Regions from separate parts of the Paenibacillus sp. FSL H8-0079 genome, predicted to be linked through region 2. Evidence: riboswitches for the same ligand, from Rfam matches in the RefSeq annotation. Region 2 holds a riboswitch; the other holds the start of a gene.
What was found. Region 2 has a riboswitch for thiamine pyrophosphate ahead of MHI06_RS17105 (thiamine phosphate synthase). Riboswitches for the same ligand answer to the same signal wherever they lie in the genome.
Positions count from the first base shown of each region.

Region 1: it holds a riboswitch for thiamine pyrophosphate, as region 2 does, so the genes downstream of both, MHI06_RS02100 (ABC transporter substrate-binding protein) here and MHI06_RS17105 (thiamine phosphate synthase) in region 2, are expected to answer to the same signal.

Region 1 covers NZ_CP150300.1:434,817-443,142, reverse strand. Annotated here, with positions in the region: gene serS (serine--tRNA ligase) at 1-894, opposite strand, end outside; gene MHI06_RS02115 (MFS transporter) at 1,283-2,518, shown strand; gene MHI06_RS02110 (hypothetical protein) at 2,926-3,411, opposite strand; gene MHI06_RS02105 (VOC family protein) at 3,645-4,031, shown strand; TPP riboswitch at 4,192-4,304, shown strand; gene MHI06_RS02100 (ABC transporter substrate-binding protein) at 4,613-5,653, shown strand; gene MHI06_RS02095 (thiamine-binding protein) at 5,917-6,207, shown strand; gene MHI06_RS02090 (ABC transporter permease) at 6,207-6,965, shown strand; gene MHI06_RS02085 (ABC transporter ATP-binding protein) at 7,004-7,912, shown strand; gene MHI06_RS02080 (TatD family hydrolase) at 7,994-8,326, shown strand, end outside.
Region 2 covers NZ_CP150300.1:3,851,637-3,859,962, forward strand. Annotated here, with positions in the region: gene MHI06_RS17085 (ThiF family adenylyltransferase) at 1-670, opposite strand, end outside; gene MHI06_RS17090 (thiazole synthase) at 667-1,434, opposite strand; gene thiS (sulfur carrier protein ThiS) at 1,437-1,640, opposite strand; gene thiO (glycine oxidase ThiO) at 1,637-2,806, opposite strand; gene MHI06_RS17105 (thiamine phosphate synthase) at 2,821-3,483, opposite strand; TPP riboswitch at 3,712-3,821, opposite strand; gene MHI06_RS17110 (ABC-F family ATP-binding cassette domain-containing protein) at 3,897-5,447, opposite strand; gene MHI06_RS17115 (hypothetical protein) at 5,585-6,568, opposite strand; gene MHI06_RS17120 (hypothetical protein) at 6,555-7,106, opposite strand; gene MHI06_RS17125 (hypothetical protein) at 7,103-7,501, opposite strand; gene MHI06_RS17130 (hypothetical protein) at 7,518-8,003, opposite strand; gene MHI06_RS17135 (hypothetical protein) at 8,066-8,326, opposite strand, start outside.

The DNA.
Region 1 (8,326 bases), 3.3 Mb from region 2:
GCGCTCCGATTCTTCCGCATCAGGGGCACAGAGGATTACCTGCTCGACTTTGGCAAATTGGTGCACACGGTACAACCCACGTACATCACGTCCGCCGGAGCCAACCTCACTGCGGAAACAAGTCGATACCGCAGCCAGTTTCACTGGCTCTGCAACATCAACAATCTCATCCGCATAATACGAAACCAGCGGCACTTCAGAAGTCCCCACCAGCCACTTGTTCTCCCCTTCGAGTTCATAGACCTGATCTCGACCGGTTGGGAAGAATCCGGTGTTCACCAATGCATCCTCCCTGACCATCAGCGGTACCTCCATTGGTGTAAACCCATGCTTCAGCAGCAGATCAAGCGCAAGTTGCTGTACAGCCCGATGCAGTAGCAAGCCAGCACCTTTCAATACATAGCTTCGCGTCCCGCCAATCTTAACTCCACGGGGAATATCGATGAGATCGTGCAATTCCCCAAGTTGGACGTGATCTTTGGTGTTATACTCGAACGTTGGCACCTCTCCCACACGTCGTAGCTCTACATTGTCTGCGTCCGACAAGCCATTGGGGGTATCCGGGGACACGATATTGGGTACCAGCCATTGCAGCTTGGTTACTTCCTCCTGCACAGGGGCAAGCCTAGCTTCCACGTGTTCCAACTGTTCATTGAGCTGTTTCACCTGTGCCCGCAAACCCTCGGCCTGTTCCCGATTCCCGGCTTGCATGAGTCTGCCAATGTCCGCGGATAACGTATTGCGCAGTCTGCGCCCTTCTTCCGATTCCTGCAAAAGTGCTCTGCGTTCTTCATCCCGCTCCAGCAATGTACGAATGTTGATCTTGATTTTTTTCCCGTCCGCTGCGGCCTGAACCTCTTCTGCATGTGCCCGAATCCATTTCATTTCTAACATGGTCACCGTCTCCTTTGGCTGTAAAAATGCAAAGAGCGCCCTCATCCCTTGGGACGAGGAGCGCTCTGCTCGCGGTGCCACCCAACTTGCTGAATCAGGATATCCTGCTTCCAGCCTCTTGGTCCGCGATAACGGGCGGTTCCGGTTAACTTGGGGAAATATCGCTCCCCTGGCGAAAACGCCTCCGAGTTGGATGCTCTTCAACGGCATGGTCCGATCTGTAATTGTTGTGTCTCAGTATATACGATCGTCAGACCAAATTGCAACCTTCTGTATCGATCAGGAATTCATGGCACAACTTGACATGTCCTGTTATGATAGACTTTGTCTCCATGATTACGCTTTATTCTGATTCTCAATTTATGTATATAAGTAGAAGGAGTTCGTTATGAAAAAATTACTGTGGATCGGATGTCTGTCCTATTTCCTGATTGGACTGGCACACGTTGTACTCGGTTCCATTCTACCGGTTGCACTTGAACATTACGGCAAAGATTATAGCCAAGGCGGAACGCTGATCTTCGCTCAATTTGCCGGATTCCTAGGTGGTGTATTGTTATCCCCATGGCTGAACAGACGTTTCGGTAAACGGGGAGGTCTGTTAATCGCCACAGGGTTGCTCTGTATTGCAGAATTATCCTACATGCTGTTGCCACCATGGGGCTGGATGTTCGTCATCGCACCCGCAGCCGGCTTTGGATTCGGAATGGTTGAAGCTGTCATTGGCACCATTATCATCGCTGCAATCAAAGACAATACGGCCGTTGCCATGAGTCGACTGGAAGTGTTATTCGGAATCGGGGCGATGGTCATGCCGCTCATTGCCAGTGGTCTGATTGCTGCCGGATACTGGCGCCTTTCCTTTCTCGTTGTTGCGATCTGCGCAGCACTAACCTTTATATTCTGGGCGAAAGGATCATTCGGTGAGCTAGACCAGGTGCTGGATCGACGAGGTTCAAATCATGCTTCGGTACATACGCACTCTGCTGGAACATCGGGTGAGATGCACACCGCACCTGCCAGTTCATCCGGCCCAACCTATCGCGGACGTAACCTGACTCTGCTAGTACTATTCGTCCTGTTCTTCTTCCTATACGTTGGCACGGAGATGAGTCTTGCGAACTTCATGCCAGCGATCCTGATTGAGAAAATGAACATGAAGGAAGCCGGAGCAGCGCTTAGCGTCACCTGTTTCTGGATTGCCATGTCTGTGGGAAGACTCTTCGCCGGGTATATCGCAGAGAAATTCCAATACCGCGTCTATGTCCTGTACAGTTGTCTCGCATCTGTTCTCTTATTAATGGTATTTCCATTTACAAACCAAATCTGGTCTGCATTTCTCATTATCTTACTGCTTGGACTTGCGATGTCAGGCATTTTCTCCATTGCCCTTGTCTTCGCCAGTAAACTGCTGCCAGGAACCGAAGAATCCACGCCCAGCATTTTGATTGCCTCAGGTGGAGTTGGCGGTGCCATTCTACCTTTGACGACGGGATGGAGTCTTGATCATTTGGAGGTTAATCAGTCTGCATGGATGCTTGCCATCTTTGCAGTTGGCCTACTTGTCATTAGTGTGATCACGTATCAATGGCAGAACAAACATGTGGCCGATCCAGCAACTTAACGTTATGCGTCGAGGCAGTCCTAAGAATTAGAATTACCTATTAAAGAAATCGAGATGTCCGCTGTCATGACTTGACGGTGGACATTTTTTTGTAGCGTTATTCTGTTCTAACGAACCTAGCACAAGTTGTTCGCATCCATTTCTGCATGTTTGAAATCTAACGAATCCTAGAGACTTTATTGTTAGGTAGTTATCAAAATTTAAGGTCTCGTTGCAGTTTTTTTGCATAATAACGCCGCTGAGATTCGTTAGATTTTTCATTCCCTAAAAACTGGCCTAATAAGGTGTTCTTGATTCGTTAACGCTATAATACGATTTATTCATTTGCACAAGATTGCCCAGGAAATACTTTCTCGAATGCGAGACATTGCTGAACACCTTAGAAACCAACATGCCTTATTCCATTTTTAAGACACGACGACAGTAGCCTTTTCCCTAATGAATTTACCGAATACATACCGCACGAGTGGTCCCAGAATAATTAACTGATATGGAAGCGCCAGGCTGAAGTTACGAGCGATCGTATGAAGGTACGTATGGAATATGGAACCCCCACTTAACTGATTCGCAAGATAAGCCGAAATCATCCCATACAAGGACATGATCAGAACCATGCCAATCACCATGAAAAATGACATGGCGAGCACACCAAGAATCTTGTTGGACTTGTCAAAGGGCAAGGAGAATGCAATCTTTCTCGCCACAGAGCCAACAATGAAAGACTCCACCAAAAACGCGATGACAAAACATAATATGAATTGAAGCAGTATCTCAAGCGGGGACATCTTGCCGAGTAACCCACTGTGCCATAGATTGAAGAACATCATGACCACGACCATCCCTGTACACATCATTAATCCGAAAATAATTTGTTCCTTCTTGCTTGTTGGCAATTCTCTCATCCTCTCTGTTTACTTTGACAATTATAGAGATCATGGATACCCCCACATAAGTGAACGTTCTGTGAACTACATAATCATTGGATGGTTACTACAGCTCAATTTCACACGTGCATATATCAATAATCCCCACTTGACAACTAGGTTTTATAAATCTATCATACTCCTTATTATGTAAGGGAAATATTGGCCGAATACATTCACGGATCATAAGGGGGATTACTTCGATGAGTTTTCAAAAGCGCATCGACCACGTCGGCATTGCCGTTCGTGATCTGGATACTACACTCCGTTTCTATACGGAGGTTGTTGGACTGGAACTGAAAGACCGGGTAACGCATACAAACGGCGTCATTCAGCTTGCCTTTCTCGGCTTCAATGGCAGCAATGAGACTGAAATAGAGTTAATTCAAGGGTACAGCGACAAGCTGCCTGCCGAAGGAACTGTGCACCATTTTGCCATCCATGTGGATGACCTTGATTCTGAGTACAAACGCATCCAAGCCACCGAAGCCGAATTTATCGATGGAGAAATCATTACACTGCCTAACGGTTACCGTTATTTCTTCATCTATGGTCCGGAGAAAGAATGGATCGAATTCTTCCAACGTTAAGTACATCAGCTAGAGCGTGAACAATTAGGACGGTTCAATAGTAACCTGTGTAATTCCTTTGATGGATGGCATGCTCCACTCGACCGCACGCTATCCAGTTCCTGACTGGACACGTTCCACCCACTGGCCTATAATAACACCTAGTAATGCCCGTAACTTCATAGTTTCCCAGGGGAGTCGGAATTGGCCGGCTGAGAGTGTATCCCACCAAGATACTAACCCTTAGACCTGATCTGGATCATGCCAGCGTAGGAATCGGAGTATATCGAAATGGCACAGCCCTATGGCTGCACGCCACCTCTCTAACGCCTGCACGCGTCCCGGAATACGGGGCGCTTTTTTTGTTACTATCAGAAGTATAAGTTTGGAAGCATCACCTTCCTGATATGGCAAGAAAAACTGCCGCTAAACGCGGTCTGGCTTCCTTGAATGACATCGATGGACGTTTTACTTACGTTCAAAAATAACGTCATCCAGATCTCAACTGGTATAAATCTGTCGATTTATGCAAGATGATTGGATATGAAGCCAAGGAGTACACCGTGCCAATCGGCCGGACATACCGAAGGAGAGAATCAAACATGAATTGGCGTAAAACAATGGGACTGTTGCTCTTATGCGTACTACTGGTGACGGTAGCCGCATGTGGCGGCAAAGAAGCTGCCCCGGCAGCACAGAACGGCAACACCAATACGGAAAGCAGCAACGAAGGTGACACTTTCGCCCTGAAAGATATTAAAGTGGTGCTCGACTGGACACCGAATACGAATCATACCGGCCTGTATGCGGCCGTGGATCAAGGTTTTTACAAGGCCGCAGGCTTGAATGTTGAGATTGTTCAACCAGGTGCCGGTGGCGCAGATACGATGGTTGCATCGAATGAAGTGCCTTTTGGTGTAAGCTATCAGGAGAGTGTAACTCAAGCCCGCACACAGGGTGTCCCACTCGTCTCCATTGCAGCAGTTATTCAGCATAATACATCCGGGTTCGCTGCTCCGGCGGATCGGAATATCAAATCGCCGAAAGATTTTGAAGGTAAAACCTATGGCGGTTGGGGTTCCCCAGTGGAAGAAGCCGTGATGCAATCCATTATGGAAGGCGAAGGCGCCGATGTATCCAAAGTAAAAAACATTAACATGGGTGACGCTGACTTTTTCACTGCAGTAAAACGGGACATTGATTTCGCGTGGATTTTCTACGCTTGGACAGGTATTGAAGCCGAACTGCGCGGGGAACCGATCGACATGTTATACGTGAAAGATTATTCAGATGCACTGGATTATTACACGCCTGTCCTCGTGACAAACGAACAGACGATTCAGAACGACCCTGAGCTGGTGAAAGCATTCCTGAAAGCCACTTCCGAAGGGTATCAATATGCGATTGATCATCCCGAAGACGCAGCGAACATTCTGATCAAAGCTGTACCGGATCTGGACAAGGAATTGGTACTAGCAAGCCAGAAGTGGCTCAGTCCCAAGTACACAGATGACGCCCCACGCTGGGGAGAACAAAAACAGGAAGTGTGGCAGAACTACACCGACTGGATGTTTAGCAAAAAACTGCTGGATGAACAGATCGATGTGAGCAAAGCATATACGAACGAGTTTTTACCCCAATAAAATTCTCATATAAAACGAACTTAATATTTACACGAGGACGGAGAGGACAGAAATAACGTAAAAAAGCGAAGCGGTCTCCTAAAAGCTTTCTGAAAGAAAGCTGCATCGGAAGCATACGCTATCACCGGATTTTCCCTTTAGAGAAAGGGAATCAAAAAAAATCTGGGGATAACAGCGATCGGAAGAGGGTACTGCAATCGAAGTTATAAGTGTAAATCTGGTTCAATTCATGCAATTTATCACGAAAGGAGCCGTGATCTCTCATGGCAAGCACATTACTTAGCATTCAAGTTATTCCGAAAACGCCAAATGGCGAGAACTCTTACCCTTACGTAGATCGCGCCATTGAAGTTATTCAGCAATCTGGCCTGAAGTATCAGGTGAACGCGCTCGACACCACGATGGAGGGGGAACTGGAGGAACTGCTGGAGGTTGTCCGTAAAATGCACGAGGTACTCGTGGAGGCTGGCAGCCCAAGCATCATCTCCCAGATCAAGATTGCCCATAGCCCTTCTGGCTTCAGCATGGATACCCTGACGGAGAAATATCGCTAATGCATGCCTATTTCAAAAGCGTATGGCCGCCCATTGTGGCGGTTATTCTCTTTATAGCAATATGGCAGGGAGCCGTCTCCCTATTCCATATTGAGAAATGGATGCTGCCCGCACCGTCCGATATCGCCCGCGAAGCGGCAACACAGGCCGAGCGACTTGTCATGCACGCCTCTGCTACCATTCAATTAACGCTGATCGGATTCGCTGCTGGCACCGCGGTTGGATTACTGATTGCTATGGTGCTGCATTTGGTCCCTTTTCTCAAGTCAGCCCTGTATCCTTTACTTATTCTTAGTCAAAATATTCCGACCATCGCGCTCGCGCCGCTCCTGTTAATCTGGTTCGGATTCGGGCTGTTGCCCAAACTGATTACCATCATCCTCGTCTGCTTCTTCCCCGTTGCGGTGGCGGCCATGGATGGCCTGACACGTACTGACGCGGCCATGATGAACTATATGCGCATGGCTGGTGCCAAGCGTCGTCATATCTTCTGGAAGCTGGAGCTCCCCCATGCCCTGCCATCCGTGTTCTCCGGTGTCAAAATCGCCGCTACCTATAGCGTGATGGGTGCCATCATCGCCGAATGGATTGGTGCAGACAAGGGTATTGGTTATTATATGATGCTGCAAAAGTCAGCTTATCGCACGGATCGCCTATTCGTGGCGATCATGATTATTGTCGCGCTCAGCTTGCTGCTCTTCCTGTTCATTGCGCTGCTGGAGAAGCTGCTCGTACGCTGGCGACCACAGAAGCGGTAGTAAAGCATGTAATCTGTATATTAGGAAGTGATGATCATATGAATCGGCAACAGGACGAACAAGTCCAGCCTGGACGAGGAGCAAGTGCATTGGAGCCAAAGCACGGTGAAAAACCTCACCCGGCTACACCTGATCGGCCTGCCAATTCTACTCCTGCTCCGGTTCCACCTGCACTGGACGTTGTTAATGTTCATGCATCATTCCGCGAGCGACGGAGTAGGCTATCGGTTCTGGACGGCCTGTCCCTGACTGTCGAGCAAGGTGAGTTTGTCGCTATCGTTGGTCCTTCTGGCTGCGGCAAAAGCACCCTGTTCCATATCGTCGGCGGTCTGCTGAAGCCACAGGAAGGGCAAGTGCTGATGAATGGTCATGATGTGACGGGACAGCGTGGCAAGATTAGTTATATGCCTCAACAGCCCGCTCTTTTCCCATGGCGTACCATTGAAGATAATGTACTACTTGCTGGTGAAGTAGCGATAAATGCTCCCCCTCGGGCAGAAGCACTTGCAGAGGCTCGAAAGTGGTTAAGCAGCGTGGGACTTGCCGGGTTCGAGCAGGCCTATCCTCATATGCTGTCGGGCGGAATGCAGCAGCGTGCTGCCTTTTTGCGTGCCCTGCTCAGTCCGCAGGAACTGATGCTGCTGGACGAACCTTTCAGCGCGCTGGATGCACTGACACGTAGTGACATGCAGCGCTGGCTGCTCGATATCTGGGAACAGAACCGCCGCTCGGTGCTGTTCATCACCCACAACATCGAAGAAGCATTGCTGCTTGCGGATCGAGTCTATGTATTATCCAACCGACCTGCAACGGTGTTGCATGAGGTACATGTTCCTTTTGATCGCCCAAGACGAGAAGAAATTACGGAGGAATCCGCATTCCTTGAGCGTAAACGGCAGATTGCACAGTGGATGAGAGAAGAACAGCAGAAAGCCCGCCTATCATGATAGCGCGGGTTTTTAAGTTATTATTTTCCTTTAATGGGTGATCCACCATAAAAAATTCTACGTAACATAGTTAAAATATAAATGAACACAAGGAGGAATTCCCTCGTGCATTCTCAAGCTTTTGCACCATTGATTGATGCTCACATTCACTTCGATCAGTATACATCTGACGAACAACGTGAGATGCTGCTATCATTCCCGTCTCAGCAAGTCGAAGCAGTCATCGCCGTGTCCATGAACCTCTCTTCTGCCCAGGCCAATCTGGAGCTTGCAAAGCAACATCCACGCACCATCTATCCGGCTTTCGGTTTCCATCCGGAACAGGAGCTGCCTTCCACTGCAGAAATGGATCTGTTCTTCCAATGGATCGAGAAGCATATGGGACAAGCCACAGCCATAGGAGAAGTCGGTCTT
Region 2 (8,326 bases):
TCAAAGCATTCGTATTGCCGCTAAGCAACTTCATCGCCTCTGCGGTCTGATTCGCCGTTACCATCTGCACCGCTTGAGGAATAATGCCAGATGTATCACAGGTATCTCCCCCCAAAGGGACTTCACCCAGCAAACAATTTAAACAGGGCGTATCTCCAGGCATAAACGTATAGGTAATGCCGTAACTGCCCACGCATCCACCATAAATCCAGGGAATACGGTGCTTCTGTGCCATATCATTAATGAGTAGTCGGGTATCAAAGTTATCCGTTGCATCCATAATCAAGTCTGCATGCTGAATGAGTTCTTCCAATTCATCCACTCTGACATCCAACACTTTCCCTTGCACATGAACCGTGGAATTAATGGCAGATAAACGTTTTTCCGCCGCCATCGCCTTCGGCATCCGTTCAATTGCATCCTGTTCTACATATAATTGCTGTCGCTGCAGATTACTCCACTCGACATAATCACGATCCACGATCGTGATGTGACCGACTCCTGAACGAACTAACGTTTCTGCGATTCCTGTTCCCAGTGCACCAGCACCAACGATTAAAACTCTGCTGTCGCTCAATCTGACCTGACCTTCCTTGCCCAGCGGCGCGTAGCGTTCCTGTCTGGAATACCGATCGGCCTGCTCGGAAGATGTTGATTGTTGATCTATCATGTATGAACCATTCCTTCCACCGGACTGCTGGCTGCTGCATAACGCTTCACAGGAATCATGCCTGCCTCATATGCCAGTCTACCTGCCTCTACCCCCATTCGCATCGCTTGAGCCATGCTCACCGGATCTCTTGATCCAGATACGGCTGTGTTCAACAATACGCCATCCGCACCAAGTTCCATCGCATAAGCAGCATCTTTGGGGGAGCGTAACCCTGCATCCACAATTACAGGTACAACGGCCTGCTCAATGATGATCTCAAGGTTATAGGGATTGATGATGCCTCTGCCAGCTCCGATGGGAGAAGCGCCAGGCATTACAGCATGTACGCCAAGCAGTTGCAGCCTTTTGGCCAGAATGACATCATCCGAAATATAAGGCAATACAGTGAAGCCCTTTTCAAGCAAAATTTCGCAAGCCTTGTACGTTTCAATCGGATCTGGGAGCAACGTAATTCCATCTCCAATGACTTCGACTTTTATCATATCACAAAGTCCCGAAGCCCGCGCAAGCTCGGCAATTCGCACCGCCTCTTCCGCAGTGGAAGCCCCAGCTGTATTCGGAAGAAGCGTGTATTGGTCCAGATCCAACGTATCCAGGAAATGCTTCTGGTTACGCTCCTCCAGATTCAGACGACGAACAGCAAAGGTTAAAACTTCCGTTTCAGATGCTTCCACAGCCTGACTTTGCACTTCCAGATCCGAAAACTTGCCTGTTCCGAGCAACAATCTGGACTCAAACGTATATTTCCCAATGTTCAACATCATCAACCGCCTCCTACAAAATGTACAATCTCGATTCGATCGCCTTCTCTTAATGCCGTCGTCTCATGATACTCACGCGTTAAAATATGCCTGTTCAGCTCAACAACTACAGTCTTGACTTGTAGGTCAAAAGATTGGAGCAGTTTATCCACACGATTCAATCTGTCTTCTATCTCCATCCGTTGACCATTAACGATGATATTCAATGCACCACTCCCTTTCTGTTTAATCGCTCAGGGCTCAGCGCCTCAATTCCGAGTTCTTCTGAGCTTTTGCCCGCGAGCAATTCAGCGATTAATCTGCCAGTTATCGCACTGAGCAAAATACCGTTACGGAAATGTCCAAAGGCGGTAAACAGCCCGGATATACTTTCGCAAGCACCTATATAAGGCAGCCCATCCGGAGTTGCCGGCCTTACGCCTGCCCACGCTCGCAAAAATTGTGCTTCTTTCATCCCAGGTACCCAGTGGGTAGCCGCTGTTAACAGCTTCTGAACACCCTGTACAGAAACATTCAGATCCGTTCTGCCTGGCAGACTGGTTGCCCCGAGCCAAACCTCTCCATTGGCTTTGGGAACAATATAGATATCTTCTGCGTACACCGTTCTGTCAGGTCTGTACCCTGCATGTTCAGCTGAGAACTGCACGGCGGCTATTTCTCCTTTTACCGACCACACAGGCAAGCTTAGGTTCACATGTCTCATCAAATCTTCACTCTGTAATCCAGCCGCTATAACGACATGTTTACAGGTCATTTCGCCGATCGATGTGGTGATTCCTTGCACCCCGTATTCGTTTACTTGCACGCGTATATCCTGTATGCCCTCCATTACCCGCGCTCCCATTGCTTGAGCGCATTTGGCGTATGCCTTTGTTAGATGGACTGGAAGAACTTCACTCTCGTAAGGCCTGTAGTAGGCTCCATACGTATCTCTGTTAAGCCATGATGCCTCCTGCTGCACAGCGTAACGATCCCACCACACCTCATCAGTAGACAACGCAGACCTCCGATTGTCCTTATAACTGCTTAATTCACTGTATGAACGAAAAGGGGTTAGGAATCCATGGCGTTGCAGACCAGTCTCTACCTCGCTGAGAGTAGTCATTAGCACCTGTTGCTCATGAAGTAACTGCCTGCTCTGCCTGGCAAGCTTAGCCATCAAAGGATGAGCAAAATCCTCACTATCTGCCGCCAGCATTCCAGCCGCTGCGCACGAAGTTCCTACCGCGATTGCTGAACGCTCTACCAACAATACATCCTGGCCACGTGAAGCAAGTTCATATGCGATGGCACATCCAACAACGCCTCCGCCTACAACAATCGTTTCGGCATGAATCTTATTCGGTCTATCAGTAATGATCTCTTTCATCATCTCATCTCCTTGATTCAGCGGCTCAGACTTTCTGTATCAACGATAGCCTGCCTTAATGATGCAGCGGCCCGATCCGGTGAATCACTCGCCCATACATTCGAGATCACGGCGGCTCCCTGTGCCCCTGCGGAGCGAATCGCGTGAATATTTCCCGGTTCAATGCCCCCGATCGCAATGACAGGAATGGAGACACCCCTGCACACTTCAGCAAGAGCATTTAATCCTCTTGGTTCAAGATCCGGCTTACTGCTGGTTGCGTAGACATGCCCGAAGAAAAGGTAAACAGCTCCCCGTTCTTCAGCGATTTTTGCCTCATCTATTGAATGAACAGATACACCCAGACGAAGTCGGTACACATTGCTTATGCCATCATTGTTGTAGTTACGTATAGCCTCTTGCCCCCAGTGCACACCACCATAAATTTCATTTTGTGGGGACAGCTCTGAGCCATTGATGACGATCCGGCAAGATGGAACTCCAACACCACGCAGACTTTCAGCCCAACCGACCTTTTCTTGCCATGTGAGTTGTTTCTCTCGTATGTGAATATAGTCCACCCATGGCCAGACGTCTTTTGCTGCTTTCACAAAAGATGCTTGATCTCCAGCCCCCGTAGATACAACATGCAGTTCAAATGATCCGTGAACATGTTCATGAGAAATTGCCGTACCGTTCATCCCCTTCCATCCATGAATGCTACAAAAAAACACAAAAAAGCCACTCCCGTAGGGGAGTGGCTGCGTATTAATTATTGGACCAGATGACTGACTGATACATACAGTTCATTTCGTGCAAAACAGCTATGGAACTTATAGCCATAACGTTATACACAGAACTGCATGTTTCAATTCGCTAAGCAGACGATTGTCATTCTTTCGAATTCCCGTTTGCTCACGTCATTCACTGAAACGAGCGCGCCACTTCCCTACGCTGGTATGATCCAGATCAGGTGCAAAGGGTCCGGAATCGCATTCTTCCATCTCAGCCGCATCGTGCGGCCCCCCTAGTGTTCATATGAAGTTGTAGCCTATATTACCATAGACGGATTTTTTTGTCACCGTTCATTTCTATTAAGCGTTGCTTGAATTGTCTAGTTTTTCTCAGACCATTCTTCAACATTCCATGTTTTCGTGACCCAACCCTCGTAGAAATCAGGTTCATGAGATACCAGTAACACCGTTCCCTTGAATTCTTGCAAGGCACGCTGCAACTCAGCTTTAGCTGTGACATCCAGATGGTTCGTCGGCTCATCGAATAGAATCCAGTTACTTTCACGCATCAAGAGCTTGCATAAACGAACCTTGGCTTGTTCTCCACCACTCAGCATGTTAAGCGGACGAGTAATGTGCTCATTTTTCAACCCACAGCGAGCGAGATGACCCCTAACCTCATTCTGGGTCAAATGTGAAAACTCATTCCACACATCCTCAATCGGTGTGATATTTCCAGCACGAACTTCCTGCTCAAAATAGGCCGTTTCGAGATAATCTCCCAAAAAGGTCTTTCCACTGAGTGGAGATATTTTTCCCAGGATGGTTTTCAGCAGTGTCGATTTACCCACACCATTACAACCTACGATGGCAATTTTCTCACCGCGTTCAATCGTCATTGTCATCTTAGGCAGTAAAGGATACGTATATCCAATTTCAAAATCAATACCCTCAAAGACCGTTTTACTGCTCGCGCGGGCATCCTTGAATTTGAACGTTGGTTTGGCCGCCTCATCTGGACGATCAATACGTTCAATCCTGTCCAGCTGCTTCTCCCGGCTCTTCGCTCGACCTGAAGTTGAAGCACGTGCCTTATTACGCTGAATGAAATCTTCCTGCTTCTTGATGTACTCTTGCTGCTTCTCGTACGCATCAATATGCTGGGCTTTATTCATATCCGCCATCTCCAGGAACTTGTTATAGTTCGCTGCATATCGCGTTAATTTGGCAAATTCCAAATGATAAATGACATTTACGACTTCATTCATGAATTCCGTATCATGGGAGATTAGAAGAAACGCATGAGGGTAGTCCTTCAGGTAACGCGACAACCATTCAATGTGCTCTACGTCCAAATAGTTGGTCGGCTCATCCAGCAATAGAGCTGTAGGTTTCTCGAGCAGAAGCTTGGCAAGAAGCACCTTCGTACGTTGTCCACCACTTAGAGCTGCGACATCTCGATCAAGGCCAATTGCAGACAAACCAAGACCATTGGCCATCTCTTCCACTTTTACGTCAATCAGATAAAAATCGCCCTGTTCCAGTTGTTCCTGAATATCGCCCATCTCTTCCAGCAACTGCTCCAGCTTATCTGGATCTGCATCTGCCATCTGGTCCGTAATATTCATCATTTCTTTTTCCAATTCAAGCAACGGAAGGAATGCATCCTTAAGCACGTCACGGATGGTTTTGCCTGGCGTAAGCTTCGTGTGCTGATCCAGATATCCATAACGGACCTTAGGTGTCCATTCGACTTTTCCACTGTCTTTAAGCAATTTACCGGTAAGGATGTTCATTAGTGTGGATTTACCTACACCATTGGCACCCACAAGTCCTACGCGCTCTCCGGCAAGTAAGCGAAACGATACATTTTTAAATAACGTGCGATCTCCAAAATTGTGACTCACGTTCTCTACTGACAATAAACTCATAAGATGAGGTTGCTCCTATCTATTAACATTACTTTTGTTATTGTTCCGAAACCCTATTCTAGCACAGGTCCCGTCTTTTCTGAAAGTAATGTAAACATAACAGGAACCTCTTCCATGATTTTGTCATTCAGGCTACGCTACCGATTAGAGCAGTTATATTCGAAATAACCTTGTGCAGCTGCTTGTCTTGCGTCTGTGAACACCTCTTCGGCACGGTAACCATTACCACATGTGGAGGGATAGTAGTACTTGATACCCGTTAAAGGATCTATCCCACCTACAATGGCCGTTTTCTTCACTAGTCTGCCTCCACCAATCGCATAATTGTTGATCTTCTGATCACCCACACCTATACCCTGGATAAAGGCCATAATCCCTGTATCGTTAATGGAGTTATACCAATCTTCCTGCGCAATCAGGGGCATCGTAAACGTATAGGATATACCGTTCTTTCTGGCAAACTCATTATGACGGTTAATCACATCAGCCAGATCATCCTGCACAGTGCTTACAATTCGGCTTCGTCTAACTTGCTCAAATACGCTGGTATTCTGAAGTAAAGGAATTTGAGTGCTAGCAGCGAGTTCTTTTTGAAATCCCTCAACCCATTTCCCTGCATTTGCGTCATAGGCATATACGTAATCGTCCAGTGTAAAGTTAATACTGCTACCATTTGAATCTGAGTATGTATAAGGTTTCTTGGGGCTCCACACTTGCCGGAAAGAATCTTCACGGTTACCTGTCAACTCTGTTTCTGTGGACAACATATAAAAGCCGTCGTAATCCAGAATAACTACGGCAGGAATGTAATTAAACATGTTTCGAATAGCTGCAGGATCATCCTGAATCCCCATATTCAAAGCCAGCGTCTGAGTAAATGTCAACAAGGCAAGCTCCTTGTCCGCTTTAACAAACTTGGTTGAATCATAACCTGCTTCATCATTTTGTTTCTCATTCTGATGCATGACCGCACCTGCATCCATGACTGCGGTTTGAAGTGCAGATCTGTATCGATGTGCAAGATATTGAGCCTCTTCGGCATCTTGGGTATGGAGTGAGATGATCCAGAAGAGCGGGAAGAAGATCAGTACGAATACAATGGATAGCTCAGTAATCTTCATTAAGGACCATACCTCCGTATGTGACAAATACCGCTGAAGCCTGAGCCGTACTACTCAACCATTCACGAATAAGCATGGAAGGTGTACGATTTGTATTTTGGAGAGTCACGGTGAAAAAATCCCCTGTCGTCAACGTATATCTTCGGCCAGGATCATCAACCGGTATCACACCTGAGGATGGGAAAAGTCTTTCTCGAATCTGAGCTGCATAATATCCATCCTGCACTACCTCATAGGTCCCGGTAAAACTATTATTGTCCATCGGATCTGTATAGTGAGGTACGTATTTCTTATGTAAATGTTCCATCGACACCTCATACACATTGCCCGTCTGGGTCAGTTTCACCTCAAACTCAGCCAACATTCGAGGTGAAATATATCCTTTCGTTCGAACAGCATCGACAAAACGTGTTACATTCTGAACCGCCGTCATACGTGCTATATCATCCTGCCGATCCGCTGTTTCAGCAGCTGGATACACATAGAGCAGAAGGACTGCGAGCAATACGGCGAATAGCTTGGATGCGGCATTAATCAATTCACACTGGCCTCCTTCCAAAAAACAATCTTGAGCAGTTCTCCAGTTTCATTTCGTATAAACTCAGGACTGTAGGTGGCATCGAGCTGGACAGGAATTGTCGCTGTTTTGCTAACAAGAGGATCGATCACATACGAAGTCCCATCTACCTCCACAGGAATGCCTGTACCTGTCATCTGCCTCACGGTATGCAACACTTCTGCACCACTATACTGATCAGGTTTGGTGGTATGCAGTGTTGTTGTCAGCCGACCTTCCATACCTGCTGTTGTCTGTACTCTGTCGTTCAAAGCCACTGATAAAATCTTAACATTCTGTTGCCCGTACAGGCAGGCTGTCACAAACAGGACAACCGCCGTACAAAACAACATAAGATGCTGGGTATTCTGGGACATGTGAAACCAACTCCTGTCAGGATTGCTGGAAGATCAGCCCTCTTACCACGTTGGAACGGTCTTTTACGATAATGGCTTTGAATTTACCACTTGGATTGACATATTGATTATCTTTTTCACTCATGGTCTGGTTAATAATCCCCACTTTATCGTCAGGTGCAATAACCGAGCCGTAGTCCGCATTATTGAGATCCTGTGAAATGTTCAATTGATTGCCATACCATTGACCCGCTTTATTTTTACCTGTAATAACTTGAATACCGAACTGATCCTTGTCCGCGTATTTACGCAGCGCATTGGTAACCTGTGATCCACTGATCGTTGTTCCGTCATATACCGTAAATGCAGCCTGGGACAACTCGGTTTGGATATCAGCAAAATTGTTCTGGGCCGTCTTGGTTGCCTCCTGAGCCGAAATAAACAATAGAACTACAATTGTGATCAAAGCTATTGTTAAAAATATCCCTGCTGCCACCTTTAAAGCGCTTGATGCATTGTTCATGATAAATCCTCCCAAGTTATAAGTGATTAAACTATTTCAGACTGTTACACAGATGAACTGTGCTACAGTTTCTGAATTTGCTCATAATAAATGTTCATCTGCAAGAAGCTCATGCCGACCAATGGAATGACCAGATACAAAAAGATAAGGGCATACATAGGTGTAAACCCGATGGTTCTCCCCCATGATGCTTTTACATCAATCATTTTGCTATATTCCTGCTTGCGTTGTTCAAAATAGAATGCCATCATGCTCTCAAGATCATCGAAGGCTTCACGTATTGAGATTTTTCCAAGGGCAAGCTGCAATTTATCCACCAGTCG